3 regions of the Blautia sp. HA8986 genome follow, and region 1 is predicted to be linked to each of the others. Evidence: predicted binding sites of a transcription regulator. Region 1 holds the regulator's gene; each other region holds the start of a gene.

What was found. The regulator Rex, encoded in region 1, represses fermentation and respiration genes when NADH is low (regulators of the CRP and FNR family bind a similar motif). The targets are predictions, from matches to a motif close to ATTGTTAANTANTTAACAAT.
Region 2: a site for Rex is predicted at 1,527-1,546, ahead of AC04Q4_RS00355 (iron-sulfur cluster assembly scaffold protein). Genes of this name have one in related genera too.
Region 3: a site for Rex is predicted at 6,462-6,481, ahead of AC04Q4_RS01995 (complex I 24 kDa subunit family protein). Genes of this name have one in related genera too.

The regions. Positions count from the first base shown of each region.
Region 1 covers NZ_JBWLUQ010000001.1:951,996-962,275, reverse strand. The annotation lists gene cobD (threonine-phosphate decarboxylase CobD) at 1-702, shown strand, start outside; gene AC04Q4_RS04400 (cobyric acid synthase) at 687-2,213, shown strand; gene AC04Q4_RS04395 (precorrin-8X methylmutase) at 2,210-2,851, shown strand; gene pdxR (MocR-like pyridoxine biosynthesis transcription factor PdxR) at 2,863-4,182, opposite strand; gene AC04Q4_RS04385 (pyridoxamine kinase) at 4,275-5,141, shown strand; gene AC04Q4_RS04380 (inositol monophosphatase family protein) at 5,202-5,993, shown strand; gene abc-f (ribosomal protection-like ABC-F family protein) at 5,997-7,913, opposite strand; gene AC04Q4_RS04370 (redox-sensing transcriptional repressor Rex) at 8,128-8,772, shown strand; gene AC04Q4_RS04365 (NAD(P)H-hydrate dehydratase) at 8,837-10,280, shown strand, end outside.
Region 2 covers NZ_JBWLUQ010000001.1:70,268-80,547, reverse strand. The annotation lists gene AC04Q4_RS00360 (GGGtGRT protein) at 1-689, opposite strand, end outside; gene AC04Q4_RS00355 (iron-sulfur cluster assembly scaffold protein) at 729-1,421, opposite strand; gene AC04Q4_RS00350 (TraX family protein) at 1,669-2,406, shown strand; gene AC04Q4_RS00345 (LbetaH domain-containing protein) at 2,574-3,242, opposite strand; gene AC04Q4_RS00340 (DNA topoisomerase) at 3,239-5,287, opposite strand; gene AC04Q4_RS00335 (formate/nitrite transporter family protein) at 5,289-6,044, opposite strand; gene AC04Q4_RS00330 (putative Se/S carrier protein) at 6,255-6,491, opposite strand; gene asd (aspartate-semialdehyde dehydrogenase) at 6,656-7,741, opposite strand; gene argH (argininosuccinate lyase) at 7,835-9,214, opposite strand; gene AC04Q4_RS00315 (epoxyqueuosine reductase QueH) at 9,332-9,982, opposite strand; gene AC04Q4_RS00310 (ATP-binding cassette domain-containing protein) at 10,195-10,280, shown strand, end outside.
Region 3 covers NZ_JBWLUQ010000001.1:452,960-463,239, forward strand. The annotation lists gene AC04Q4_RS01965 (formate--tetrahydrofolate ligase) at 1-278, shown strand, start outside; gene AC04Q4_RS01970 (cyclodeaminase/cyclohydrolase family protein) at 378-1,007, shown strand; gene AC04Q4_RS01975 (bifunctional 5,10-methylenetetrahydrofolate dehydrogenase/5,10-methenyltetrahydrofolate cyclohydrolase) at 1,022-1,873, shown strand; gene AC04Q4_RS01980 (glucosaminidase domain-containing protein) at 1,895-2,656, shown strand; gene AC04Q4_RS01985 (leucine-rich repeat protein) at 2,794-4,575, shown strand; gene AC04Q4_RS01990 (4Fe-4S dicluster domain-containing protein) at 4,630-6,138, opposite strand; gene AC04Q4_RS01995 (complex I 24 kDa subunit family protein) at 6,537-7,016, shown strand; gene AC04Q4_RS02000 (NADH-quinone oxidoreductase subunit NuoF) at 7,013-8,884, shown strand; gene AC04Q4_RS02005 ([FeFe] hydrogenase, group A) at 8,900-10,280, shown strand, end outside.

The DNA of each region.
Region 1 (10,280 bases):
ACTGAGAATGAGGGATTCGTGCTGGGAGAAGCTTATCTGGATATTCTGCATAAGGGTCTGGATATGGCATTTCTCTGCAATCCCAATAATCCTACAGGCATGCTGATCCCGCACTGTCTTTTAAAAAAGATACTGGAGAAGAGCAGAAAGCTGGGAATCCTTCTTGTTGTAGATGAGTGTTTCCTTGATTTTGTAAAAGAACCGCAGGAATATTCCCTGAAACGGTCGCTTTCCGGATTTAATAATCTTTTTATCCTGAAAGCATTCACAAAAAGGTACGCCATGGCTGGAGTACGTCTGGGTTACGGCCTTTGTTCCAATCGTGTTCTTCTGGATAAGATGGAACGGAATGTTCAGCCCTGGAATGTTTCCACAATGGCTCAGGCAGCCGGTATTCAGGCACTTTCAGAAACTGAATATGTGGAAAAAGGACGCCAGCTTGTTTTCAGGGAGTCACAGTGGCTGAAAGAAGAGATGACCCGCATCGGGTATAAGGTATTTCCGTCAGAAGCCAATTATATTTTCTTTAAGGGACCGGAGGAGCTTTTTGATTTCTGTCTGCGAAAGAGAATCGTGATCCGCGACTGCAGCAATTATCCGGGGCTTACAAAAGGTTATTACAGGATCGCTGTAAAGACGCATGAAGAAAATGTAAAACTGATTGAAGTACTTGAGGGAGGTATATTATGGCAAAAGCAATAATGGTACAGGGAACCATGTCCAATGCTGGAAAGAGTCTGCTGGCTGCAGGGCTTTGTAGAATCTTCAGGCAGGACGGATATAAGGTGGCTCCCTTTAAGTCACAGAATATGGCACTGAATTCCTTTATTACGGAAGATGGCCTGGAGATGGGACGGGCACAGGTTATGCAGGCCGAGGCAGCAGGGATCAAACCATCTGTTCTTATGAATCCCATCCTTCTGAAACCTACCAATGATGTAGGCTCTCAGGTGATCGTAAACGGCGAAGTTCTTGGAACTATGAGTGCCAGAGATTATTTCAAATACAAAAAGAAACTTGTTCCGGATGTAATGAAAGCCTACAATGCTCTTGCAGCTGAAAACGATATCATCGTTATCGAAGGCGCAGGAAGTCCGGCTGAGATCAATCTCAAAGATGAGGACATTGTAAATATGGGAATGGCGAAGATGGCCAAGGCACCGGTACTTCTTGTAGGAGATATTGACAGAGGCGGGGTTTTTGCACAGCTGATCGGTACGGTGGAGCTTCTGGAAGAAGATGAAAAAGCCATGGTCAAGGGTCTCATCATAAACAAATTCCGCGGAGATAAGACCATCCTTGATCCTGGCGTTGAGATGCTGGAAGAGAGAAGTGGCATTCCTGTTGTGGGTGTTGCTCCGTATCTTGATATCCAGGTAGAAGATGAAGATAGCCTGACAGAGCGTTTTGATCGGAAACAGGAAGCTGGTGTGATCGATATTGCGGTGATCCGTACGCCAAGGATTTCCAACTTTACGGATTTCAATCCGTTTGAGAGTATCCCCGGAGTTTCCCTCCGCTATGTAAAACATCCGAGAGATCTTCATTCTCCGGACATGATCATCCTGCCGGGAACAAAGAACACAATGGGCGATCTGATCTGGATGAGGGAAAGCGGTATGGAGGCAGCTGTTCTCAAAGAGGCTTCCAGAGGAAAGCTGATTTTCGGTGTCTGCGGCGGCTATCAGATGCTGGGAGAAACTTTGAGCGATCCTCATGGCGTGGAGAATGGCGGTTCCATGAAAGGTATGGGACTTCTTCCTATGGATACTGTATTTGCAGAGAAGAAAACAAGAACAAGGGTACAGGGACATTTCGGAGAACTTTCCGGTGTGTTTGCACATCTTTCAGGCGCAGAAGTGGAAGGCTATGAGATTCATATGGGTGAGAGTATCCTGAAAGCGGAAGCTGGTACAGCTACCAGGATCACAGACAGTGTCAGCGGCGAGAAGAAAGAAGAAGGTGCTTTTGCAGGAAATGTCTGCGGAACCTATATCCACGGAGTTTTTGACAAGGAGGAATCAGCTGAAGCCATTATCCGTGTGATCGGTGAGAAAAAAGGCATTGATGTGGAAAATATGACAGGTGTTGACTTTGCGGCATTTAAGGAACAGCAGTATGATATTCTGGCAGCAGAGCTTCGAAAACATATGGATATGAAAAAAATCTATGAAATCCTGGAGAACGGGATCGCGGAGGACGAAGAGAAATGAAAGTAGAGCTTGAAAATGTAAAACCTATGGAGATCGAAAAAAGAAGCTTTGAGATCATCACAGAGGAGCTTGGGGACACACCTCTGATCCCTGGGACAGAACTGATCGTAAAACGCTGCATTCATACAAGTGCAGATTTTGATTATGCAAAAAATCTCTGCTTTTCCGAAGATGCTGTGGAACGAGCACTGGAAGCCATCCGTAATGGGGCGTGCATTGTAACAGACACGCAGATGGCAAAAGCAGGAATCAATAAACGTGCACTTGCAAGATACGGCGGTGAGGTGTTCTGCTTCATGTCTGATGAAGATGTTGCTGCAATGGCGAAAAAGAACGGAACAACAAGAGCTACAGCCAGCATGGATAAAGCAGCATCCATGAATGAAAAGCTGATCTTTGCCATTGGAAATGCACCAACCGCGCTGGTTCGTCTTTATGAGCTGATCGAAGAGGGGAAGATTTCCCCTGAGCTGATCATCGGCGTGCCGGTGGGATTTGTAAATGTTGTACAGTCCAAGGAGCTGATCATGCATGCAGATGTGCCTTACATTGTTGCAAAAGGACGTAAAGGCGGAAGTAACATTGCAGCGTGCATTGTGAACGCACTACTTTATATGATCGATAACAGAAGAGATTGATAACCATAATCTTAAAGATTGTCTGCCACGCTTTTCAGAAGCTGGCAGGCAGGCAGAAAATCATTCACAGGAATGGAAGAACAGGAGAGAACAAGGGTGATATCATTCTCTGTTTCGTTTAAGATTTCCAGGCGCAGCCCCTGTAAGCGGGCTGCCTTTTTTAATTGTTCGCCGGTGGATGAACAGGGGATGGTAAGAGCCAGGCTGGTGCCTGCTGCCCCTGTTATGATCTGGCAGTTTTTTCCAAAAGTATTCTTCACGGCAGCAGTGAGAGCTTTCAGCTTCTGTGCATAAAGGCGGCGAAGTTTCCTTGTCTGGGAAAGCATGTGGCCGTCCCGGATGAATTGACAGAGAGCAATCTGTTCTGCCTTGGAAGCTGTCTGATTATACCGGGCTGCTTTTTTTTCGTATAATTCCCGGAGAGATGGGGGCAGTACCATAAAGCTGACACGAATGGAAGGAAGCAGCAGTCTGGAAAAAGATCCGATATAGATTACATTCTCTCCGCCTGCAAGTCCGAACAGGGATGGAGTTGGCTTCTGGAGATAAACGAATTCGTTTTCGAAATCATCTTCAATGATAAGGTGTCCGTTGGCCTCTGCGTGGCGGATCAGTTCCAGACGTCGTTTCACAGGCATGATCTCACCCCATTTGGTCATATGTGCAGGGGATACGTAGATCACATCGCAGGTTTTGTCACGGTAATGGACGTCGAATCCGTAATCCTCAAAAACTGTGCTGCCCTGGATAAAGGAGGGGGTAGGGAACGAAACGGTCTTACGTTCACGGAGCAGAGGACAGAGGATCTGGAGGAGACTTTGGAGACCGGCACCAACCACAATATCGTCTGGAGAGCAGATCACGTTCCTACGTTCCCGGATGTAGTCGGAGAGAACTTCACGAAAATCCTTTTCTCCCTGAGGCTCTCCGTAGGAAAGCATACGTTCATCCTGGCGGAGTGCACTTTTGATATAGCGCTGCCAGAGGTCGAATCGGAAACTCTCCCTGTCAACGCCGGAGGAGGCGAAATCGTAGATACAGGGAATGATGTTCCGGGGATGTTTTTCCAGTGCATGCGGATGCTGTTTTCTGGCAATATCGGTGACATAGTAACCGCTCTGGGCTCTTGCGATAATGTAGCCGTCTGCGGCAAGCTGGAGATAGGCATTCTCAATGGTGGTGCGGCTTAGCTTAAGTTCCTGGGCACATTTGCGAAGAGATGGCATCTTGCTGCCCGGGAGAAGACGGTTCTCCATGATCAGTTTTCTGTAGTAGTGATACACTTCCAGATAAAGATGTTCTTTTTTATGTTTTGTGGATATATTTAACATAGGTATGATAATTTCCTTCCAAAAATGATTGCGTAAACCTGATGATATATTCTATAATAATACAGAAAAAAACTCAAGACTGGAGAAGTAAGATGAAGAAAATAGCAGTGATCAATGATCTTTCCGGGCTGGGGAAATGTTCACTTACAGCAGCGATCCCTGTTATCTCGGTGATGGGAGTGCAGGCATGCCCTTTTCCTACCGCTGTTTTAAGTAATCAGACAGGCTACGAAGCTTATTTCTGTGAGGATTTTACAGATCATATGGAACCATATATGGAACAGTGGAAGGAACGTGGATTTGTTCCTGACGGTATTTATACAGGGTTTCTTTCCGATGAGAAACAGGCAGATAAGATTCTGAAATTTATGGATATGTTTGCAGCAGAAGATACGCTGATCCTTACAGATCCTGTAATGGGAGATGACGGAGAGGTATATCCGATCTATACGGAAGCATTGCGAAGACGTTTTTGTGAACTTGTGAAACGTTCCTGTGTGATCACGCCTAATCTGACGGAAGCACTGGTCCTTCTTTATGGAAAAGAGAAAATGAAAACAGTCTGGAAAGAATTTCAGACCATCACCGGACAGGAACGGCTGGAGCGGATCGAAGAAACCGGGCGAAAACTTGCAGAAGAATTTTCACTTTCTGCAGTTGTGATCACAGGTGTGGATCAGCAGGAAGAGGGAGAAACTGTAAAGATGGGAAATCTTGTTCTGGAGAACGGGAAATGTTCCTGGGTTTTCGCGGAGAAAGCCGGAGGCAGCTATTCAGGTACTGGAGATATTTTTGCATCGATACTCAGTGCAGGCCTGGTAAAGGGATACTCTATGGAGGCCTGTGCGGATATGGCAGTGGACTTTATTTCGGCATCTATCAGGGATGCAGTGAAAGAGGGTACTGACCGTAATGACGGAGTATGTTTTGAACTGCATCTTGGCAGGCTGGTCCGATAGAGAATATTGCAGCTGATTTTTTGATCATGGAACAGAGTATTGTTTATGGGAGGAAATATAATGATTTCAGCAGAAGAACAGAAACAGGTGCTCTTTCTTGTAAGACAGACGAAGAATCTGATCTTAAAAGAGATGAAAAATGAGGAAGTTATGGTGAAAGGTGCGGCCAACTATGTGACGAATGTGGATCTGGCTGTACAGAATTTCCTGAAGGAAGAACTGGGAAAAGCTTTTCCGGATATTGCCCTGATCGCAGAGGAGAAGGAGAATACGGGACTTTCCGAAGAGGGAACTTACTGGATCCTGGATCCTATTGACGGAACGGCCAATCTGATCCTGGATTTCCGTATGAGTGCTGTTGCACTTGGACTTTACGAAAAAGGAGAGATCGTTTTCGGAGCTGTGTTTAATCCGTTTACAGATGAGCTGTTTCATGCAGCGAAAGGTGAGGGAGCATATCTTAACGGTAATGCTATTCATGCTTCTTCCACAGAGCATTTCGGGGATGCTGTGATTTCCTACGGTTCCACGCCATATACGAAATCCGAAGCAAAGAATCTGTTTCCGATTTTCTATAATATCTTTATGAAATGCGGGGATTTCCGCCGGACAGGTTCCGCAGAGCTTGATATGTGCTATGTGGCATGCGGAAGAGAGCATGGTTATCTTGAGCGTGACCTGAAACCCTGGGATTATTCTGCAGGAACCATTATTGTCAGAGAAGCAGGAGGCGTGGTCAGGACCTGGAAAGGCGAAGAACCGGTTTATCTGACGAATGGTGATATCCTTGCCTGTGCACCACAGTTTGAGGAGATCCTTCTTAAGGAACTTGCAGGAGAGAAAAAGAGCTGACCATTAGGCCAGCTCTTCCCATTTCTCATAAAGCTCTTCCAGTTCTTCTGCGATGGCTGCTTTTTCGCGGCTGAGCTTCGTACATTCTGCCACGTTGGTACATATATCCGGGAGAACCATGGTATCATCAATTTCTTTATCTCTTGTTTCCAGCTCTTCAATGCGGGCTTCTACTTTTTTCAGTTCAGCTTCCCGTTTTCGTTTCCTTGACTGTTTCTCCTTCATCTGCTGCCAGGAAAGCTTGTTCTCGGAGACTGCTTTTTCTTCCTGCGGAGCTTCCGGGGTATTGATGTCAGGAGCGTAGGCACTGGTCAGCTCTTCTTTTTTCTCAAGATAATAGTCGTAATCACCGATATAATTTACAACAGCCTGATTGGTCAGTTCCATGATCCTGGTTGCTGTCTGATTGATAAAGTAACGGTCGTGGGATACATACAGCACAGTACCGGTATAGCTTACAAGTGCTTCTTCCAGAATCTCCTTGGAGGCAATATCCAGGTGGTTGGTAGGCTCATCCAGGATCAGGAAGTTGGCTTCTGAGAGCATCAGCTTGGCAAGGGAGACACGACCGCGCTCACCACCGGAAAGAGCGGAGATTTCTTTAAATACGTCATCCCCTGTAAAAAGGAAGGCTGCCAGCATGTTGCGGATCTCAGTCTCTGTAAGCGTCGGGTAAGTATCAGAGATCTCCTGGAAGATCGTCTTATCCATATGCAGAACATGATGTTCCTGATCGTAATATCCGATCTGCACCTTGGAACCAAGGGAAAATTTACCGGCATCTGCTTCCAGAAGACCATTTATGATCTTCAGCATGGTAGTTTTGCCTGTTCCGTTGTTTCCGATCAGTGCCACACGTTCTCCTCGTTTGATGTCAAAGGAAATATCGGAAAACAGCGTCTGTCCGGGAAATGCTTTGGAAAGATCCTCTACATGAAGAACATCATTTCCGCTTAAAACACGTGGTTCTAGGGAGATGCGCATCCGATCCTGGATTTCCAGCGGTTTTTCAATGCGCTGTACACGATCCAGCATCTTCTCGCGGCTCTCTGCACGTTTGATGGATTTTTCGCGGTTAAAAGATTTCAGCTTGGCAATAACTGCTTCCTGATGTCTGATATCTCTCTGCTGGTTCAGATATGCCTTATACAGGGCATCGCGAAGCTGTGCTTTCTTAAGCGCATAGGCAGAGTAGTTGCCACTGAAAACTCGGGTCTCACCAGCTTCGATCTCTACGACCTTGGTGACAACTTTATCAAGAAAGTAACGGTCATGAGATACAATAAATACAGCTCCCGGATAGTTAAGAAGATAAGTCTCCAGCCAGGAAATGCTCTCCATATCCAGATGGTTGGTAGGCTCATCCAGAAGCAGGATGTCCGGTTTGGAGAGAAGCATCTTTCCAAGTGCCACACGTGTTTTCTGGCCTCCGGAAAGCTTCTCAATCTGCTTGTCGTAATCTTCCTCTGTGAAACCAAGACCTTTCAGGACACCGGTGAGCTCACTCTTGTAAGCATAGCCGTTTTCCAACTCAAACTGATGAGTAAGGCGGGTGTAAGTTTCCATCAGGTGATTCAGGTCATCGCCTGTAACATTATTCATTTCCTGCTCCAGATTGCGGATGCGACGTTCCATATCAACGATGTGCTGCTTGGTGGTAAGAAGCTCCTCATAAATGGTGTGGTGGCCGTGAATATCCTGATACTGAGCGAGATAGCCGATATTTTTGTCCTTGGATAGAACTACAGTTCCGGAATCTGCGGAAATCTCCTGCATGATGATCCGAAGAAGCGTAGTCTTGCCTGCACCGTTACATCCAATGAGAGCCGCTTTTTCCCGTTCCTCGATATGGAAAGATGCGTTATTTAAGATAACATTTTCGCCAAAAGCCTTGCATATATTTTGACATGATAAAATCATAAAAACTGTCCTCCTGTACAAAAGATCCTGCCTCTGCCTTTAAAAGACAGGGAAAATCCTCCACCTATTATAACGGAAACTGCCGGGATTTCAAAGAAAAAATCAATTTTTTAAAAAAATATGAAGAAATTTGTACATAACTCACAAGTTTGATTGACAGGAAAATGTCAATTCGGTATAATTAACCTAGTGTAGGACAAGGAGGGAAACTATCGTGGAGACAAAACAAATCTCGAAAGCGGTGATTAAGCGTCTGCCACGCTATTACCGCTACTTAGGAGAGCTGATGGAAGACAATGTAGAACGAATTTCTTCCAATGAGTTAAGCAAGAAGATGCATACCACAGCTTCCCAGATCCGTCAGGATCTTAATAATTTCGGCGGTTTTGGTCAGCAGGGTTATGGCTATAATGTACATTATCTTTATACGGAGATTGGTAAGATCCTGGGGTTGGATACCGTTCACCCGATGATCATCCTGGGTGCTGGTAATCTGGGACAGGCACTTGCCAACTATGTAGATTTTGAAAAACGTGGATTTAAGCTGGTAGGGATCTTTGACGTAAATCCGGTGCTTGAGGGCATTGCGGTTCGCGGACTTGAGATCCAGATGCTCAGTGAGCTTCCGTTTTTCCTTAGAGAAAACAACGTAGAGATTGCCATTCTCACCCTTCCTAAGAATAAAGCTAAGGAAATGGCAGATATTCTGGTAGAGAACGGGATCAAGGCAATCTGGAATTTTGCACATCTTGATCTTGAGACACCGGATGATGTTATTGTTGAGAACGTACATCTTTCCGAGAGCCTGATGACACTGTCGTACAATCTGAGCAAATACAGGCAGGAGCATGTGGAATAACAGAAGTGGAGTATGAGGCTGCCGGAAACGGCAGCTTTCTCTATGTGAGAGGGGAGGGGCCAGAATGAAGAAACTTGTTACCTGCGGGGAAATGAAGAACCTGGACAGTGCCACGATCCATAAGATCGGTGTGGCATCGGAAGTTCTGATGGAGCGGGCAGCATTAAAAGTAGTAGAGGAAACAGAGAAATACCTGGAAAAGAATGAAAAGATCCTGGTAGTCTGCGGAAACGGAAATAATGGCGGTGACGGGATCGCCATTGCCAGACTGTTTTATCTAAAGGGAATCCGGGCAGAATTTTATATGGTCGGAAACAAGGAAAAAATGACCAGGGAGACGACACTGCAGTACAAGATTGCAACAGGTTATCATGTGCCGGAAGTGAATAACCCGGACTGGAGCGAATATACTACTATAGTAGATGCCGTGTTCGGTGTGGGCCTTGCGCGTCCGATCGAGGGACATTATGCGAAGATCATCCATGAGATGAACAGTGCGCGGGCAAAGAAGATCGCTGTTGACATCCCGTCAGGAGTGAACGGAGATACTGGCCTGGAAATGGGAATTGCCTTCAGTGCCGATCTTACTGTTACATTTGCCTATGTAAAAAGAGGACTTTGTTTTTACCCGGGAAGACTGTATGCAGGAAAGATCGTCATAGCGGATATCGGGATCTATGAGCAGGAAGCTGTAAAGGCATCTGCACGCTGTCTGGAGAGAAAAGATCTTAAGCTGTTTCCGGAGCGTGATCCCGGCGGGAACAAGGGAACTTTTGGGAAAATCCTTTTTATTGCCGGAAGTGAGGGGATGTGCGGGGCTGCTTATTTAAGCGCCAGTGCAGCACTCCGGGCCGGAGCGGGAATGGTGAAGATCCAGACAGTGGAAGAGAACCGGATACCGCTGCAGATCCTTTTGCCGGAGGCCATGGTATGCACCCGGTTTGACGAGGAATCCAATGAACAGCTTCTTTCCTGGTGTGATGTGATCGTAATCGGACCGGGGCTTGGAACCTCGGGGGCCAGCCGTGAGAGAGAACAGTGGTTTCTTACGGCTGCTGCCCGGGAGAAAAAGCCGCTTGTCCTGGATGCAGATGGACTGAACCTATTGGCCATGCATCCGCAGTGGAGGGAATTCCTGGGAGAAAATGTGATCCTGACACCTCACATTGGAGAAATGAGCCGTCTTTGTGGCAAAAGCATCCGGGAGATCCAGGAAAACATTGCCGGAACAGCTGCAGGTTATGCAGGAGAAGCTGGCTGCGTATGTGTCCAGAAAGATGCATGCACAGTAGTTACAGATGGCAGCGGAGATATTTATCTGAATATTTCAGGCAATTCCGGTATGGCAACTGCTGGAAGCGGAGATGTGCTTTCTGGTATTCTGGCAGGTGTGTTATGTATGTATCTGAAAACGGAGGAACAGCCTCCAATGGTTTTAAAGGCCGCGTTAGGTGTTTATCTTCACGGACTTTGCGGCGATCTTGCAGCCGCTGAAAAGGGAAAGCGCA
Region 2 (10,280 bases), 880 kb from region 1:
TTTGTGGAGTTTCCAGTGATGGAAACGTCAACGCCCTCTTTCCACATGATAGCAACACCCTCTGGAACGCTGTTTGCGCCGTAGCAGTTAACTTTTGCACGAAGTCCCTCTGAATAGGATTTACGGAATACTTCTTTAACCTCGTTCTTATATGGATCATACTCTGTCTCTACATATGTAAAGCCGTTGATACGGGAGATGATCTGAGCAGCATCTTTACCAAGACCGTTCAGGATAACACGAAGAGGTTTTTTACGAACTTTGTTTGCTTTCTCAGCGATACCGATAGCACCCTCAGCTGCTGCAAAAGACTCATGTCCTGCAAGGAAGCAGAAGCAATCTGTCTCTTCCTCAAGAAGCATTTTTCCAAGGTTTCCATGTCCAAGACCTACTTTACGTGTGTCTGCAACAGATCCCGGAATACAGAATGCCTGAAGTCCTTCTCCGATTGCTGCTGCTGCATCAGCTGCTCTTCTGCAGCCTTTTTTGATTGCGATTGCTGCACCTACTGTATAAGCCCAGCAAGCGTTCTCGAAGCAGATCGGCTGAATGCCTTTGATCTGATCGTAAACGTTCAGACCTGCGTCTTTAGTGATTTTCTCAGCTTCTTCGATAGAAGCGATTCCATAGCTGTTTAAAACAGAATTGATCTTGTCAATTCGTCTCTCATATGATTCAAATAAAGCCATTTCCTGTAACCTCCTGATTTTTTCACCTTACGAATGTAATTACTCTTTTCTTGGGTCGATGATCTTAACAGCATCTGCAACACGGCCGTACTGACCTTTTGCTTTCTCCCATGCTGTGTTCGGGTCATCACCTTTCTTAATGAAGTCAGTCATTTTTCCAAGGCTTACGAACTGATATCCGATGATCTCATCGTCCTCATCAAGAGCGATACCTGTAACATAACCCTCAGCCATTTCAAGGTAACGAGGTCCTTTTTTCAGAGTTCCATACATTGTACCAACCTGAGAACGAAGTCCTTTTCCAAGATCCTCAAGACCAGCGCCTACTGCAAGTCCGTCCTCAGAGAATGCAGACTGGGAACGTCCGTATACGATCTGAAGGAAAAGCTCTCTCATAGCTGTATTGATTGCATCACATACAAGGTCTGTGTTCAGTGCCTCCATTACTGTAAGGCCCGGAAGGATCTCTGCTGCCATAGCTGCAGAATGAGTCATTCCTGAACATCCGATTGTCTCAACAAGTGCCTCCTGAATGATTCCCTCTTTTACGTTAAGGGACAGCTTACAGGCACCCTGCTGCGGAGCACACCAGCCTACACCGTGTGTAAATCCGGAGATATCCTTTACTTCTTTTGCCTGAACCCATTTTGCTTCTTCCGGGATCGGAGCGGCACCATGATGTACGCCCTGTGCCACTGGACACATTTCTTCTACTTCGCGTGAATAAATCATTTTAAAACTCCTTTCAAGTATAGATTGACCGATGTTATTGAGAAAAAAAGTTCGATAACACCCTATGGGTATTTTCTCACAAAACCTTTGTTTCGTCCAGTCATATTTGATAATTTTTTGCCATAAAAGGTATATTATTGGAAGTTATCTCTTCAGGTATTATATACCTAACTGTCAAATATTTCTGGCAACTGTTCTATATCTGTGATAATATATTAGCAAGTCTGACCTTGGAGGTGTATTTTTTATGAATGTGTCAGCAGAATCTGTTTTTCCAGAAAAATACCGGATTCTCAGCGGAAGCACGCTGAAAGTGATCGCTGTTGTTACTATGCTGATCGATCATATTGGCGCAGTTCTTTTAAGTATGTATCAACCTGCCCTTAAAACTCTTTTTACACTTTTCGGAAGAGAATACAGTGTGTATCTGATTTTTCGTGATATCGGCCGGGTGGCATTTCCAATCTTCTGTTTTCTCCTTCTGGAGGGATTTCTGCATACCCATGACCGTTTCCGGTATGGCATGAATCTTTTTATTTTTTCACTGATTTCTGAAATCCCGTGGAACCTGATGTTCACCAACACTCTGCGTTATGAAAAACAGAATGTGTTTTTCACTCTTTTCCTTGGGTATCTGGCATTTTGTGCAATCGAACATTTTCAGGCTAAACAAACAATGCAGCTCTTCTGTATCCTGGGACTGCTTGCTGTTTCTGTTTTTCTGAAAGCAGATTACGGATGGCGGGGATATATTTTTCTGCTGATCATGTATTATATGAGAAACGATAAACCGGGACAGGCGATCCTGGGAAGCTGCTGGCTCTATTATGAATGGAGGGCCTGTTTCGCTTTTCTGTCCATTAACATGTACAATGGAGAAAGAGGATTTATCCGCGGAAAAGCGGCGAAATACTTCTTCTACTGGTTTTATCCGGTCCATATTATAGGACTGGTGGTGATCAGGCGGATTTTGTTTTTGTCATAGTGTTAATTTCTTTTCGGGGAATTTTTGTTCTTGACAGAATGGGAATGGGGCCTTTTTCCAGGGAGACACTATGCCGATAGAATTTAAACTGAACAAAAAAACGGCCCGCTTTGCGGGCCTGTTCTCTGTTTACGAATCACTTCAGTAAAAAAGAAATCTTCTTTTACTTACTTTTTCTTAATAATCTCTTTGGCATTCTTATAAATAGAATCTGCCGGAACGCATCCTCTTACCGGTGACAGGGGATAGATATTGGAATTTCTTCCGATCACAGTTCCCGGATTGAGTACAGAACCGCAGCCAACCTCAACATGATCTCCAAGCATTGCTCCGAACTTTTTAAGTCCGGTCTCGATCTTCTCATCTCCGTCTTTCACAACAACAAGTTTCTTGTCGGATTTTACGTTAGAACAGATTGATCCGGCTCCCATATGGGATTTGTATCCAAGTACTGCATCTCCAACATAGTTGTAATGCGGAACCTGTACCTTATTAAACAGTACTACATTCTTAAGCTCAGTGGAATTACCAACTACTGCGCCCTCGCCAACAATGGCCTTGCCGCGGATAAACGCACAGTGGCGCACCTCAGCGTCTTTACCGATGATCGCCGGACCTGTGATGCTTGCTGTCGGTGCAACAGCAGCTGATTTTGCGATCCAGATATTCTCGCCTTTTTCCTCATACTCAGCCGGGTCAAGAGTTTTTCCCAGTTTAATGATAAAATCTCCGATCTCCGGAAGAACTTCCCACGGATAGGTCTTTCCCTCAAAAAGCTCTGCAGCGATGGTCTCGCCCAGATCTAGCATATTGCTGATGGTAAAATCTTTCATCATGATTTTTTTCCTCCCTGTCCGGAAGCCCGCTCCTGCTTCCTGTAATTTACAGCGGCCGCATCAAAAAACTGCCGCAGGTTATACTGATAATTGCTGGCCTCAACCTGCCGGGTCCTTACCCGCACAAAATGTTCCAGCTTATCCATATATTCCTGTTCCGTAATACTCCCCTCTGCCACATAGGTGAGCCCCTTTTCCCAGCTTGCAGTAAGCTCCGGATTCAGAAGCTGCCGGATAGAGCAGTTTACCACATCAAAAATCATTTCCCCAAGAAGCGTTGGAGTGATCACCTGAGTCTTTTTATTCAGTGCCAGATATTTGATGTTAAAAAGCTTCTTCAGAATCTCAGCACGGGTAGCACTGGTGCCGATCCCGCTGCCCTTGATCTGAGCACGAAGCTCTTCATCCTCGATCAGCTGACCTGCATTTTCCATGGCAAGGATCATGGAACCGGAATTGTATCTCTTGGGCGGTGAAGTCTCACCCTCTTTGATACTTAAGCCGTTCACAGGAAGTATATCACCCTTTTTCAGCTTCTGCAACGCATCCAGAAGCACGGTATCACAGGAAACCTCTTCTTCCTCTCCATTACCGTCTTTCTCACCGTCAGAAACTTTTTTCCGGGCAAAAGAATTCGCGGCAACTCTTAAATACCCCTCTTCCTTCAGAACCTTAAAGGATGAGAAGAATGCCTCACCGTCCAGCTTCGTCACAAGACTCACCTTCTGATAAACGGCCGGCGGATAAAAAATACACAAAAATCTCCGTACAATAGTCTCGTACACACGCTGTCCAGTAAGAGACACGCTTCCAAGCGCGTTCAATCCCTGACCGGTAGGAATGATCGCGTAATGGTCTGTGATCTGCTTGTCATTCACATATCTGGTTTTTGCAATGCTTTTCCAGGATTCCATCCCAAAAACCTCTGCTGCCGCAGCACCGGCCTGCTGATAATTTCGAAGACCGGAAATATTCTTGTATATCTCCTTGGCCACTGCCGTGGAAAGAACTCTGGCATCCGTTCTAGGATAAGTCACCAGCTTTTTCTCATAAAGCTCCTGTACGATCCGGAGTGTCTCGTCCGGACTGATCTTAAACAGCTTTGAGCACACATTCTGAAGCTCCGCCAGGTTAAAAAGAAGCGGCGGATTTTTGTTTTCTTTTTTTCGTTCCACCTTTTCCACAATACAGGAAAGGGGCTGGTTCACCATCAGCTGATCGATCAGCATCTGTGCATGCTCTTTTTTCCTGAAGCCGTTCTCTTTATAAAGATACGGGGACTGAAAATACCGGCTACCTTCCACAGCTCTCCACTCTCCGTCAAAATTCTCTCCCGCAAGAGCAATGCTGCTTAAGACACGGTAAAACGGTGTCTTCACAAAGACACGGATCTCCCGTTCTCTTCGCACCACCATTCCAAGAACACAGGTCATCACACGGCCAACTGCGATCGCCTGATATTTGGAATGGAGATAATTCGTTACACTGTTTCCATAGCGCAGAGTCAGCACTCTGGAAAAATTAATCCCCATAAGGTAATCTTCTTTTGCGCGGAGATAGGCAGACGCTGCCAGATTATCATACTCTGAGATATCTTTTGCTTCCCGGATTCCTCGAAGGATTTCCTCTTCTGTCTGGGAATCGATCCACACTCTTTTCTGGACTTTCCCACTTACACCTGCCATCTGCGCCACCAGCCGATAGATATATTCTCCCTCACGCCCTGAATCAGTACACACATAAATGGTCTCTATATCAGGTCGGTTCAGCAGTCCTTTTACGATTTCGAACTGTTTTCTGACCCCGGGAATCACTTCATATTTAAATTCGCGCGGCAAAAAAGGCAGGGTATCAAAACTCCACCTTTTATACTTGATATCATATTTTTCGGGATAGCTCATGGTAACCAGGTGTCCAACACACCAGGTCACTACAGAATCGCTGGATTCCAGATATCCGTCTTTTCTCTGACCGTTAATCTTCAAAGCCTTCGCAAATTCCTGTGCCACGCTGGGCTTCTCTGCTATGTATAAAGCCTTTGCCATACTATTTATCTGCACTCATCTTTCTAAGCGGCCATGCAAGAAGCACAGCTCCGCCAACTATATTTCCTAATGTTACGATCACCATACTCTTAAGCATGGCACCGACAGACAATCCGGGAACCATACAATACGCAACTGTAAAGATGCCCATATTTGCAATACAGTGCTCAAATCCGCTGACAACGAAACCTGAAATACAGATCACGATCATCAGAAACTTGCCTGACTCACTCTTAAGCTTAATGCCGCAAAGCACTGCAAGACAGACAAAGAAATTACAAAGCACTGCACGGAAAAACATCTGTCCTGCCGGAATACTTAGTTTTCCGTTTATAAAGCCGGCAAAATAATCTGCAGTACCGGACGCTCCGGCACCTACAAAAATCCATGCCAGAATCAGGCATCCCACAAAATTGCCGATATAACTGATTCCCCATACCTTGCCAACGTCTTTCCATGATACGCTCTTGTCATACGCACCAAACGCCATTACCAGATTGTTACCTGTAAAAAGCTCTCCGCCTACCATCACGATCAGAAGTACCGCGATGGAGAACACGATGGCTCCAAGGAATTTCCCCCATTCCGGGAATGTCTTGGAAAATACATTTCCCACAACATTACTGTAGATCATCGCCACATCAATAAAAAATCCGGCCATGATCGCCCGCATAAAGTATTTTCCAAAGTTGCTGTTCAGGAGATTGATCTTACCTTTCGCAGCGGTTGACAGTTTCTCTACATCCTCCCTGTTCATAAATAGCACCTCCACATTTTTTTAGCAAGCGTGGCACTTTGCTGCTGCTTCTTTGTTCACAGCAGCACGCTTTACGGAAATCTGCTTTTCATATTGTAACACTTTATCAAATAGTTCACAACAAAAATGAGAAAATTTCCGAAAAATCATGTATTGTTACACACAACAAACACTATCTCCGTCAGGCGGATATTCTCACTCTGCATTCAGTTAAGTCAGAACCCGGTAGATTCCGTCCCATGCAAGCTCTTTTTCCTGCAAAAAAATCTCTGTCTCTTCCTCAGACTGCTTCTCGCATTTCCAGGCAAGCCCGCATTCGGCACTGATCTCAGACGGGATCGGAATCAGCCTTCCCGAAAATCCCGACTCCTTAGACGTTTTTTCCATCTTCATAGCTGCTGTTGTGGTAGAAAAGGTAATTACCGTTCGAATTTCTTTCTTACGCATTTACTTCTGCTCCTTAATATACGCTCCTGTCGCACGGACACTTCACAGGCATTCTCTTTGCAGACCCCTTCAGAAGTTTCCTCTGAGACGCAAAAACAGGACACCGAAAAGCTCCGATATCCCGTTCTGCTGATACTTTTTATTTCATATGAAGATTTACCTGATTATTTAGCCTGGATATATCCCTTAGCTTTCAGAGTCTCTGCACAGAGAACAGCTCCGCCTGCAGCTCCTCTTACTGTGTTATGGGAAAGTCCGATGAACTTGTAATCGTAAACAGTATCTTCACGAAGACGTCCTACAGATACTCCCATTCCGTTCTCATAGTTTACATCCATCTGTACCTGCGGACGGTTATCCTCCTCAAGATACTGGATAAACTGCTTCGGAGCACTTGGAAGGTTAAGCTCCTGCGGAGCTCCCTTAAACTCAACAAGTTTCTGGATCAGCTGCTCTTTTGTTGGTTTCTTGCGGAATTTAACAAAAACAGCTGCTGTATGTCCATTGAGAACCGGAACACGTACACACTGACATGTAATAACAGGTGTGGTAGCCGGAACGATCACGCCGTCCTCGATCTTACCCCAGAGTCTTAACGGCTCTTTCTCACTCTTCTCTTCCTCACCACCGATATACGGGATAATATTGTGCTCCATCTCCGGCCAGTCTTTGAATGTTTTTCCTGCTCCGGAAATAGCCTGGTATGTAGTAGCTACTACTTCATATGGCTCGAATTCTTTCCATGCGGTAAGTACCGGTGCGTAGCTCTGGATAGAGCAGTTCGGCTTAACAGCTACGAATCCGCGAGTTGTTCCAAGACGTTTCTTCTGGAACTCGATAACATCGAAATGCTCCGGGTTGATTTCCGGAACTACCATCGGAACATCCGGTGTCCAGCGGTGTGCACTGTTGTTGGAAACAACCGGTGTCTCTGTCTTGGCATACTCTTCTTCGATAGCCTTGATCTCATCTTTCGTCATATCAACTGCGGAAAACACAAAGTCAACAGTAGCTGCAACCTTCTCTACCTCGTGGATATCCATAACTACCAGCTTCTTCACTGCCTCCGGCATCGGAGTATCCATTTTCCATCTGCCGCCTACAGCCTCCTCGTAGGTCTTGCCTGCACTTCTGGGGCTTGCTGCCACAGTAACCACCTCAAACCACGGATGATTCTCCAGAAGAGAAATAAATCTCTGACCAACCATTCCAGTTGCACCTAAAATACCGACTTTAAGCTTTTCACTCATAATAAAACTCTCCTCATCTTGTGTCCCTCTATGGCACACATTTGTCTTTTCCGTAAATACTATACCAATTTTTCCAAAAATGCAAGCATTATCTTAATTTTTTTTAAGATAATCTTTATTCTGAGCGATCACCTGTTCCATCACATCCGGTCCAGGTGCACCTAATGTTACACGTTTCTCCACACAGGTCTTCATGCTGATAGCTTCGTAGATATCCTCTTCAAACACAGGGCTGATCTCCTTGTACTCAGAGAGCGGAAGCTCATCCAGGGAGATTCCTCTGTCCAGGCAAAGGAGAACCAATCTTCCTACAATACCATGAGCATCACGGAACGGAACTCCGTGATTTACCAGATAATCTGCTGCGTCTGTAGCGTTTGTAAAGCCTCTCTTTGCACTTGCCTCCATGTTCGCCTTGTTAAACTGCATAGTAGAAACCATGCCTGTAAACAGAGCGATACAGCCCTTTACAGTGTCAATAGCATCAAAAGTAAGCTCTTTGTCTTCCTGCATGTCTTTGTTGTATGCAAGCGGAATTCCCTTCATGGTTGTAAGGATAGATGTCAGCGCACCGTAGACACGGCCTGTTTTCCCGCGGACAAGCTCTGCGATATCCGGGTTCTTTTTCTGCGGCATGATACTGCTGCCAGTGCTGTATGCATCATCGATTTCAACGAAACGGTACTCATTGGAGTTCCACAGAATGATCTCCTCGGAAAAACGGCTCAGGTGCATCATAATGGTAGAAAACGCACTGAGAAGCTCGATCACGTAATCTCGGTCAGATACGGAATCCATGCTGTTTCTGGTCGGTGCATCAAAGCCAAGAAGCTCTGCAGTATAGGCACGGTCCAGCGGATAAGTAGTTCCTGCCAGTGCTCCTGCTCCAAGAGGACAGGTATTCATTCTCTTACGGATATCGAACAGTCTGTCTCTGTCTCTTCGGAACATCTCAAAATAAGCACCCACATGGTGAGCCAGAGTTACCGGCTGTGCCTTCTGAAGATGAGTAAATCCGGGCATATAGGTGTGCACGTTCTCTTCCATGATCTTCTGCAGGGCAAGAAGAAGGTCTTTCAGCTCTTTATCTGTCTCATCGATCTCATCCCTGACATAAAGCTTCATATCAAGAGCTACCTGGTCATTACGGCTTCTTCCTGTGTGAAGCTTCTTTCCTGCATCTCCGATACGATCGATCAGGTTTGCCTCCACAAAGCTGTGGATATCCTCATATTCAGATGTGATCTCAAGCTTGCCTGCCTCCACATCTGCCAGGATTCCGTCCAGTCCCTCTGTGATCTGATTCTTTTCTTCTTCTGTCAGAATCCCCTGTTTCGCAAGCATGGCTACATGTGCCTTGCTTCCGCGGATATCCTGTCTGTAAAATTTCCGGTCAAAGGAAATCGATGCGTTAAAATTATAAACCAGCTTGTCCGTTTCTTTTGTAAAACGGCCTCCCCATAACTGTGCCATATTATTCTTCCTCACTTTTCTTTTTTGCTGCAGAAAATATTTTGTCGGGCAAAAATTCTTCTGCACTTCTCTGTGTTAGTGTACCATACTTTCATAAAAATGCAAAGATTTTCATACTTATACATTTTCTGCGTTTCTCTGCCTGTCCCGCTCCTGGGCTTCTCTTTTTGAAAAAACACATCCGCAGTAGTTCTGCCTGTATAATTCGTGCTCATGGGATAATTCAATGGAACGCTTATAGCCGTTCTTCTTCTTGAAATCAGACGGCAGGTGAGTGACTTTATAAATCCCTGACAGCTCCTCACCGATCTCGTTGATCTTTTCTGCATTTTTCAAAGGACTGATACTAAGAGTGGTGGTAAAATAATCATAACCGCCGTCCCTGGCAATTTTCGCCGCCTCTTCCATACGCAGACGATAGCACTTAAAGCAGCGTTCCCCTCCCTCTGGCACATCCTCCAGACCTTTTGCCATATCATAGAATTCCTTCGGATCATAATGTCCTTCCACCAGAGACACCGGATGGGTAAACTCCATCTCTCCGATCAGCCGGCGGATCTCTGCCACCCTGTGAGCATATTCTTCTTCAGGCGCAATATTGGGATTGTAAAAAAATATGGTGATCTCAAAATACTGTGACAGGTATTCCATCACATAACTGCTGCACGGCGCACAGCAGGCGTGAAGAAAAAGTCTGGGGGTTCTGCCTTCTTTCCGAACATTTTCGATCAGCTTATCCAGCTCTTTCTGATAATTTCTTTTATTCAAAATCGGATCTCCTTTCCGTCCATCGTATTCATTACTGTTTGCTGCATGACCAGCAATACTCTGAATATATTACCTGTAAACTGTAATCATCATTTTCTATATTGCCGAATCTATCCCCGGCACCACGGAACATTCTCTTATCCGTGCGCCTTCTTATGATTCAGACATATGATAATATTATACCATCAAATATGAAACGGAGGCAAATATTCATGGATCCTGTCTTAAAAGTACGGGATGTGTGTCTTTCCTATCACACCTTATCCGGCGAGACACCCGCCCTTTCCCATATATCCTT
Region 3 (10,280 bases), 500 kb from region 1:
CGAATGCTCAGAAACAGGCAAAACAGCTGGAGGCACTTGGATTTGGTAACTGCCCGATCTGCGTAGCTAAGACACAGTACAGCCTGACAGATGATCAGACAAAACTTGGTGCACCGAAAGACTTTGAGGTAACAGTACGTAACCTTAAGATCTCTGCTGGTGCAGGATTTATCGTAGCTCTTACAGGTGAGATTATGACTATGCCAGGTCTCCCGAAAGTACCGGCTGCAACTAAGATTGATGTAGATGAGACAGGAAAGATCACAGGTCTCTTCTAATCACAACATAAGATTATGAAACAACCGGAGGGGGCTTTTTATAAGGCCCCCAATGGGCTCTCAGGAGTGCTAAAATAAGAATATAAGGAGGAGAGTCCTATGGGATTTTCTACAAGTACTTGTACTGAATTTGTCGAGGTATTAAGCTCCAAGGCACCTGTTCCAGGCGGCGGCGGTGCATCTGCCCTTGTAGGTGCTGTTGGTACAGCTCTTGGAAACATGGTTGGAAGCCTTACTGTTGGTAAGAAAAAATATGCAGATGTAGAAGAGGAAATGTGGGAGCTGAAAAAGAAATGTGATCAGCTTCAGAAAGATTTCCTTCATCTGATTGAGAGAGATGCGGAAGTTTTTGAGCCTCTTTCCAAGGCTTACGGAATGCCAAGAGAGACAGAGGAAGAGAAGGCTGAGAAGGCTCGGGTAATGGAAGCTGCCCTCAAGGAAGCATGCTCTGTTCCTATGGAGATCATGGAGAAATGCTGCGAGGCTATTGAACTTATCGTTGAGTTCGGATCAAAAGGTTCCAAGCTTGCAATCAGTGATGCCGGTGTAGGTGCTGCATTCTGCAAAGCAGCTCTTAAGGGAGCAAGCCTGAATGTGTACATTAACACAAAATCCATGGCTGACCGTGCGTATGCAGAGGAATTAAATAAAAAAGCAGACGCTATGCTTGAGAAATATACAAAGATTGCAGACGAGACATTTGACAGTGTTCTCGGAAGATTGAAATAGGAGGAACCAGACAAATGGCAAAGCAGTTATTAGGTAAAGAAGTTACAGCAGCTCTCAATGAGAAGATCAAAGCTAACGTTGCAGAGCTTCAGGCAAAAGGTGTAGATCCTACACTTTGCATCATCCGCGTTGGTGAGAACCCAAGCGATATTTCCTACGAGAGAGGTGCTACAAAGCGCTGTGAGACTCTTGGTGTTGCATGTGAGAAGATCCTTCTTCCGGAGGATGTCTCCCAGGATGAGCTTCTTGCAACAATTGATAAAGTAAACAAAGATGACAAGATCCACGGAGTTCTTCTGTTCCGTCCGCTTCCGAAACATCTGGATCAGGCAGTGATCGAGAATGCACTTGCAGCAGAGAAAGATGTTGACTGTATGACAGATCTTTCCATGTCCGGTGTATTCACAGGCAAGAAGATCGGATTCCCACCATGCACACCGCAGGCCTGCATGGAGATCCTTGATCATTACGGAATTGACTGCACAGGCAAAAAAGCTGTTGTAATCGGAAGAAGCCTTGTAGTTGGCAAACCGGCTGCAATGATGCTTGTTAAGAAGAATGCGACAGTTACTATCTGCCATACAAGAACTGTTGATATGCCGTCTGTTGCAAAAGAAGCTGATATCGTGATCGTTGCAGCAGGCCGTGCTGGTGTTGTCGGTGCTGATTATGTCAGAGAGGGACAGACCATTATCGATGTAGGTATCAATGTTAATGCAGAGGGTAAGCTTTGCGGTGATGTTGATTATGCGGCAGTTGAGCCGATCGTTGATGCGATCACACCGGTTCCTGGCGGAGTTGGAAGCGTTACAACTTCTGTTCTTGTAGGACACGTAGTTGAAGCAGCAATGAGAAAAGCGCAGTAATAAAGGATTGATTATTGATATATGTACAGATTCCGAAATAGTTTTTGTTTACGGATGATGATGCTTGCAGGCGTTCTGGTGATCGGAACGCCTGTGGGTGTTTTTGCGGAAGAAGTGGATCATTCCATGGAGGGACAGATCTCCAAGCCGCAGTCATCCGGAGAGAGTGATATAGATAGTTTTGTGGATGATTCCACAGATAATACTTACGGATATTATACGATCATGGGATGTACCACAGCGACTGAGGAGGATATGGTGGCGCAGTATGAGGCGCAGAATGTAGAGTATCCTTCCGGTATCCTGACAGAGGGCGGTGCACCGGACATTGATACGTTTTGCACAATTGTGATAGAGGAAGCGGATACGGAGGGTGTCCGTGGTGAAGTTGTATATGAACAGGCAATGCTTGAGACCGGGTGGCTTCAGTTTCAGGGAGATGCCAGTGCCGGGCAGTTTAATTTTTCCGGACTTGGGACTACCGGCGGCGGTGTTGCCGGAAATTCTTTTCCTGATGTCAGGTCCGGGATCCGGGCTCAGGTACAGCATTTGAAGGCTTATGCGTCTTCAGATGAACTGAACCAGGCCTGTGTGGATAACCGTTTTCAGTATGTGACCCGGGAAAGTGCACCTTATGTGGAATGGCTTGGGATTCAGGAGAATCCTTATGGTGGTGGATGGGCCGCCGGGAGAAGCTATGGATATAAGCTTAGAAGCCTTCTGGCAGATCTGAAAGGTGAAGAATATACCTGGCCGGAGAGCACAGAGACTGTGGAGAAATGATAAAATGGAGATATGTGTCTTGTGTAAGATGCATGTCTCTTTTTTGTTCACAAAAATTATCAGAAAAGTGATTTTTAACATTGGAAAAATGGAGAAATATGGTAAAATAAAAAGAAAAGAGCACAGGGAGGAAAACTATGCGAAAAAGAAAAATTTTCAGTGTATTAATGGCAGCTGCAGCATCTGCGTCCATGCTTTTTGCACCTGTTGTTGCGAAAGCAGATGGAACAGAAAGCTGGGTACGCAATTATCAGTCACTTGTAAATGCTGCAGGAGGAAATTGTACAATAGCACCGGAAACACCATTTGGATGGCCTGAAGAAAATACAACGGTAAAGCTTGGAGCCTTTGATATTGGCTGGGATTCTTGGGTTATTCCTAAACAGATCACAGTAAATCAGAAAGGTGATATGGGATATACCAAGGATGTGGCAGTGATCATACAGGGAAAATGGTTTACAGATGGTGGAACGTATCATGGAAATGTAATTATTGATAATGGTGGCTCCATGACTGTAAAAAGGGCAGATATGTCTGGTGGATGGAATTGGTACGACAATATTACAGTAAAAAATGGAGGAACATTAAATGCAGATGGATCAACAGTAATTGGATATAAAGGAACACTTAATTTAGAAAGAAAGGCAACTGTTAAGTCTACTGACAGATGGTCTCTTCGAATTCAGGGCGGCACTCTGAATGCGAATGATTCTACTATAACTGGAGCACTCTGTGCAGAAGATCAGCAAGAATTAAAAACTGTAATAAATGGAAAATTAACTGTTGATAAATTCTATGGCGGTGCACTTACATTACCAACCGGAACAACTTTAACTGTGAAAGATTATATGGATTTATCACATGATGGAGATAACGAGCAGTTTGTGGTAGAAAAAGGAGCTGTGCTCAATATAGAGGAGGAGCATAGTATATTAAGTCATTCCTGGAAGCTAGGACATCCGGCCAGAATATTAATTAAATCTGGTGGAACTGTAAATATGCAAAGAGTTAGCCTGGGACAAGGCGTGGAGATTAAAATAGAAAAAGGAGGAGTCCTTAATCTGAATAAAGGTTTTTCTACTACATCTGGCAGGGAAATCACAGGTTCAGGAACTGTAAACATTAAAGGAACAGAAGTTACCACAACAGGGAAGCGTACAAACGAGGCTTTTGCGCGTTCTTTAACTATAAATCATAAAGGGGATCATTGTTATGAGTACTATTATGATGCTGCTGCGCAGGAAAAAGGATATGGAATGCAGTATTGTCGTTACTGTGGAAAAGAGCAGAAAATAAAAATCGCCACCCCAACTCCGAAACCATCTGCAGAAGCAAAAAAAGGCATAACCTTCAAAGTATCCGGTCTTACCTACAAGATCACAAAAACAGGAACAGGCCGCAGCGTATCTCTCACTAAAGGAGTTTCCAGGGCAGTAGTTTCAGTTCCTTCAAAAGTAACCTACAAGAAACGCAGCTACGCAGTGACCTCTATTGCTGCAAAGGCATTCTATAATAACAGGAGGCTTACAACAATAACAATCCCGGCCTCTGTAAAGACCATTGGAACCCAAAGCTTTGCAAACTGCACAAAACTGAAAAAGCTCAATGGCTTCACAAAAGTAACAGCAGTAGGAAAACAGGCATTCTATAAATGCACGGCATTAACTCAGATCGGAAGCAAGGCATCAACCATCACACTGCCGGCAGTGCAGAAGCTTTACAGCGGTGCTTTTCAGAACTGCAGTAAGATCAGCCGGATCACAATCAGCAGTAAGAGCTTAAAAACAGTGGAGAGCAAAGCAATCACCGGAGTCAATAAAAAAGCAGTAATACGCGTGCCGGCATCAAAACTGACCGCTTATAAAAAAATATTCAAAACTTCAACCGGATATGTAAAAACCATGAAAATCACAAAATAAAGAAGATGTGCGTCTGAACAAAAACGGACGCACATCTTTTTGTGTCAAAAGTATTTAATTCAATTCCAGATTTTCAAGCTCCTGAGATGGAATCTTAGGGTCTGAGCCATCTACATATTTCTTGAGTGCTTTGGAGGTTTTTGCGAAGCCGGCATTGGTTCCGGCACCGCCGATGCAGCCTCCTGGACAGGCCATTCCTTCGATCATGCAGTTTTTGATCTTGCCGGCTTTGGCCAGAGTGAGGACTTTTTTGCACTCAGCGAGGCTTTCTGCGTGTTCGATGTGGACGGGGACATCAGGATAATATTCCTTCAGACAGGCTTCAATAGCACCTGCTACGCCGCCTGCGATGGCATATCCTCTTCCGGCAGCTGTTGCAGTCTGGGTTTCTTCCGGGATGTCCTCGCATGCAGATGGAATGATATCTTTGGCATCGAACATTCCCCAAAGTTCTTCGAAGGTGATAACGAAATCTACATCACTTCTTACGGAATGGCGCATGGCTTCCAGCTTCTTGGAGGCGCAGGGGCCGATGAATACTACTTTCGCATTGGGGTGCTCTTTTTTTACAATGCGGGCAGTTGCCACCATCGGTGTCAGCTCCTGTGAGATGTTGTCGATCATAGCCGGGAAGTATTTCTTCGCCATTACAGACCATGACGGGCAGCAGGAGGTAAGCAGGAACGGGAGATTGCCGGTGGCTACTTCTTTTGCATAATGATGGGCCTCGGAAATACAGCCGATGTCTGCGCCGAGTGCTACTTCATAAATATTGGAAAAGCCAAGCTGAGTTAAAGCAGAGCGGAATTTACCGGGAGTTACATCTTCACCGAACTGATTGATGTAAGCTGGTGCAACTTCTGCAATGATCTCAGTTCCCTCACGGAGGGCATGTGCCAGCTGGAAAATCTGGGATTTATCAGAGATGGCACCGAATGGGCAGCTGACCATACACATACCGCAGGATACACATTTATCCTGGTTGATGGAAGCGCGTCCCTGCTCATCGCTTTCGATAGCTTTTACACCACAGGCACGTTCGCAGGGGCGTTCTTTATGGGCAATGGCATCATAAGGACAGACCGCTTTGCATCTTCCGCAGTGGATACATTTGTCCTGATCAATAAAAGATTTCCCATCAACCATGGAGATGGCTCCTTTAGGACAGGTCTGAATGCATGGATGGGCAACACAGCCGCGGCACATATTGCTTACTTCGTATTTATTGGATTCGCATGCAGAACATGCAGAAGGGATTACCTGCATAAGAGGTGGTTCGTAATATTTCTCATCAATATTGCTTGACTTTACGCCGTCAGTAAGATGGACAGAACGGTTCTCCGGGCGGAGGGAAAGTCCCATAGCCAGACGGACACGTTCACTTGCAACAGCTCTTTCACGATAGATGCTCTCGCGGTATTTCGCGCGTTCCTCTACAATATTGTAAGGGATGGATTCAATATCGTGAATCAGGGATTCGTCCGTGGATTCAAATCCGATCTTCGCAATTTCTGTAAAAATCTTTCGCCGGATCTGTTTAACTGGTGTGTCGAGATTTCGCATAAATGTTCTCCTTTTCAAAAAATGTTTAAAATATTTTCCACGCACTTTTTATTCATCTTATAGTAATTGAGAAATAAAATCAATAACAGGAAATGTTTTTTAACAGAAACAAAAAAGAATATTTGTTTCTTTATTGTCATGAATGTTAAAAAATGCACATTTATTGAAAAAAATAGATGCAAAACAAGTAAGGCGTTGTAAACTTTTTGATATATTCTGAAAAAAGCAAAAAAATTACTTGTGAAAAATGACGATATAAGTTATAATTAAAAGCACGAAAATAGTGCAATATAATGATAGGCACGTAAATGAGACACTGACAGAGTGTTAAATCATTAACTTGTGGTAGGAACAGGTTAATCAAGTGGAAAATCTATGAGAAACAAGGAGGGAACCGAATGTTAGACCAGACGTATTACAGGAAAACGGATGAGATCATCGAGCATTACGGCCGGAAAGCTGCATCACTGATACCGATCATGCAGGATATCCAGGCTGAGTACCGTTATCTCCCGGGAGAGCTTCTTACTTATGTTGCGGAACAGATTGGTGTAAAAGAAGCGAAGGCGTACAGCGTAGCTACTTTCTATGAGAATTTTTCCTTTGAACCGAAAGGCAAGTACATCATCAAGGTATGTGATGGAACTGCCTGTCATGTACGTAAGTCCATGCCTGTAAAGGAAGCAATGCTTAAAGAACTCGGACTGAACCATAAGAAACACACAACCGATGATATGCTTTTTACAGTTGAGACAGTATCCTGTCTTGGTGCATGCGGACTTGCACCGACCTTAACTGTAAATGATGAGGTTCACCCGAAAATGACACCTGAGAAGGCTATTGAGCTTTTAAATGAATTGAGAGGTGAGAACGTATGAGTATAACCAGTATGGAAGATCTGAAAAATAAACAGGCTGAGGTTAAGAAGAATCTTGATGGCTATACCTGCCGTGTTCTCGTCTGTTCCGGTACCGGATGTATCGCTTCCGGTGCTCAGAAGATTTATGAAGAAATGTCAAGACTCTGTGAAGGTATCGAGGGTGTTGCAGTAGAAATGCAGAAGGATGTTCCACATGTGGGCATCGTTAAGACCGGATGCCAGGGACTCTGCGAACTTGGACCTCTTATGAGAATTGAACCGTATGATTATCAGTATGTACATGTACAGGTGGATGACTGCCGTGAGATCGTTGAGAAGACGATCATCTGCGGACTTCCGGTTGAGCGTTTGTTCTATCGCCATAATGATGAAGCCTGTCCGCATCCGGATGATATTCCGTTTTTGAACCAGCAGACCAGAATCGTTCTTGAAAACTGCGGTAAGATCGATGCGGAATCTATTGATGAATACATTGCTGTAGGTGGATTTTCAGCCATGGCAAAGGCTTTCTTTGAGATGACCCCTCAGGGTGTTATTGATGAGATCACGAAATCCGGTCTTCGCGGCCGTGGCGGTGCCGGATTCCCGGCAGGCAAGAAATGGTCACAGGTTGCACGTCAGCCCGAGAAGGTTCGCTACGTAGTATGTAATGGTGACGAGGGTGATCCCGGAGCATTTATGGATGGTTCCGTAATGGAAGGTGATCCTTACAAGATGATCGAGGGTATGGTCATTGCAGCTTACGCAGTAGGCGCAGAAGATGGCTATATCTACGTACGTGCCGAGTATCCTCTTTCTGTACAGAGACTCCGGATGGCCATTGAACAGGCAGAATCCTATGGCCTTCTTGGTGACAATATCCTTGGTTCCGGTATTAATTTCCACTTACATATCAATCGGGGTGCCGGAGCATTCGTATGTGGTGAAGGTTCTGCCCTGACCGCATCCATCGAAGGCAACAGAGGTATGCCTCGTGTTAAACCGCCGAGAACTGTTGAGCAGGGTCTGTGGGGCAAGCCAACTGTTCTTAATAACGTAGAGACCTACGCTAACGTACCGAAGATCATCCTTCAGGGTGCTGACTGGTTCCATACCATCGGTACAGAGGGAAGCCCCGGAACAAAGACATTCTCACTTACCGGTTCCATTGAGAACACTGGTCTTATCGAGGTTCCTATGGGAACAAGTCTTCGCCATATTATCTATGATATCGGCGGCGGCCTTAAGAGCGGTGCTGCATTTAAGGGAGTGCAGATCGGCGGACCATCCGGTGGATGTCTGATCGATGACCAGATCGACCATCCGCTTGATTTTGATTCTGTTAAGAAGCTGGATGCTATCATGGGATCCGGCGGACTTGTTGTTATGGATGAGAATACCTGTATGGTAGAGGTTGCACGTTTCTTCATGAGCTTTACACAGCGTGAGAGCTGCGGTAAATGTGTTCCATGCCGTGAGGGTACGAAACGTATGCTTGAGATCCTTGAGAGGATCGTTGAAGGCAAGGGTGAGCTTTCCGACCTGGATGAGCTGGAAGAGCTTGCAAACATGGTTCAGAGCATGGCTTTGTGCGGCCTTGGCAAGAGTGCACCGCTTCCGGTCATCAGTACCCTGAAGCGTTTCCGCGATGAATATGTAGAACATATCGTAGATAAGAAATGCCGGGCGAAAGTCTGCACGGCACTCCGTCAATTCCATATCAATCCTGAATTCTGTATCGGCTGCGGCAAGTGTGCTAAGAACTGTCCGGCAGGCGCGATTTCAGGAAAGATCAAGCATCCACATGTAATCAACAACGACGTATGTATCAAATGCGGTTCCTGTAAGGATAACTGTAACTTTGATGCGATTTATGTGGAAGCATAGAAGGGAGGATATCTTATGGGTACAATGACAATTGACGGAAGAAAAGTAGAATTTACCGACGAAAAAAATGTCCTGACAGTCATCAGGAATGCCGGTATCAATATCCCCACACTGTGCTATCATTCAGAGGTTTCCACATTTGGTGCCTGTCGTCTCTGTACAGTTGAGGATGACAGAGGCAAGACATTTGCGTCCTGTTCCGAGCAGCCGAGAGACGGAATGGTTATTTATACCAACTCCGGTCGTATTAAGAAATATCGTAAACTGATCGTGGAGCTGCTTCTTGCAGCACATTGTCGTGACTGTACAACCTGTGTAAAGAGCGGCGAATGTATCCTGCAGGAGCTGGCACATCGCCTTGGCGTGCGGGATATCCGTTTTGAAAATACAAGAGAACAGCACGAGATCGATGACAGTTCACCGTCCATCATCCGTGATCCGAACAAATGTATCCTCTGCGGCGACTGTGTACGTGCCTGCGAGGAGCTTCAGGGAATCGGAGCTCTTGGATTCGCATTCCGTGGAACAGAGGCCATGGTCATGCCTGCATTCAATAAAAAGATTGCTGAGACACAGTGTGTAAACTGTGGTCAGTGCCGTGTTTACTGTCCGACAGGTGCGATCTCCATCCGTACACATATGGATGAAGTATGGGATGCACTGGCTGATAAGAATACTCGTGTTGTTGCACAGGTTGCACCGGCAGTTCGTGTTGCAGTTGGTGATCATTACGGACTTGCCAAAGGCAGAAGTGTTATGGGTAAAATCGTTAACGCGCTTCACAGAATGGGCTTTGACGAAGTATACGATACCACATTCAGTGCCGACCTTACCATCATGGAAGAGACCAAGGAGTTCCTAAACAGAGTGGAGAAGGGTGAGAATCTTCCGCTTCTGACTTCCTGCTGTCCTGCATGGGTGAAGTTTATCACTGATCAGTATAAGGAATATGTTCCGAACATTTCTACCTGCCGTTCCCCACAGGGAATGATGTCTGCGGTTATCAAGGAATACTTCCGTGATCCGGAGCATGCAGCAGGCAAGAAGACTGTTATGGTTTCTATCATGCCATGTACTGCCAAGAAGGCAGAGGCGATCCGCCCCAACAGCTTTACAGATGGTGAGCAGGATACCGATATCGTTATCACAACTACCGAGCTCCTTCGAATGATCGATAACTTTGGTCTTGATTTTGCAACACTGGATCCGGAAGCATGCGATATGCCGTTTGGATTTGGTTCCGGTGGTGGTGTTATCTTTGGTGTTACCGGCGGTGTTACCGAGGCAGTTCTCCGAAGACTGAGCCCGGATCACAGTAAGGAAGCCATGCATGAGATCGCAGAGTGTGGTGTCCGTGGTGAAGATGGAATCAAGGAATTTACCGTGCCGTATAAGG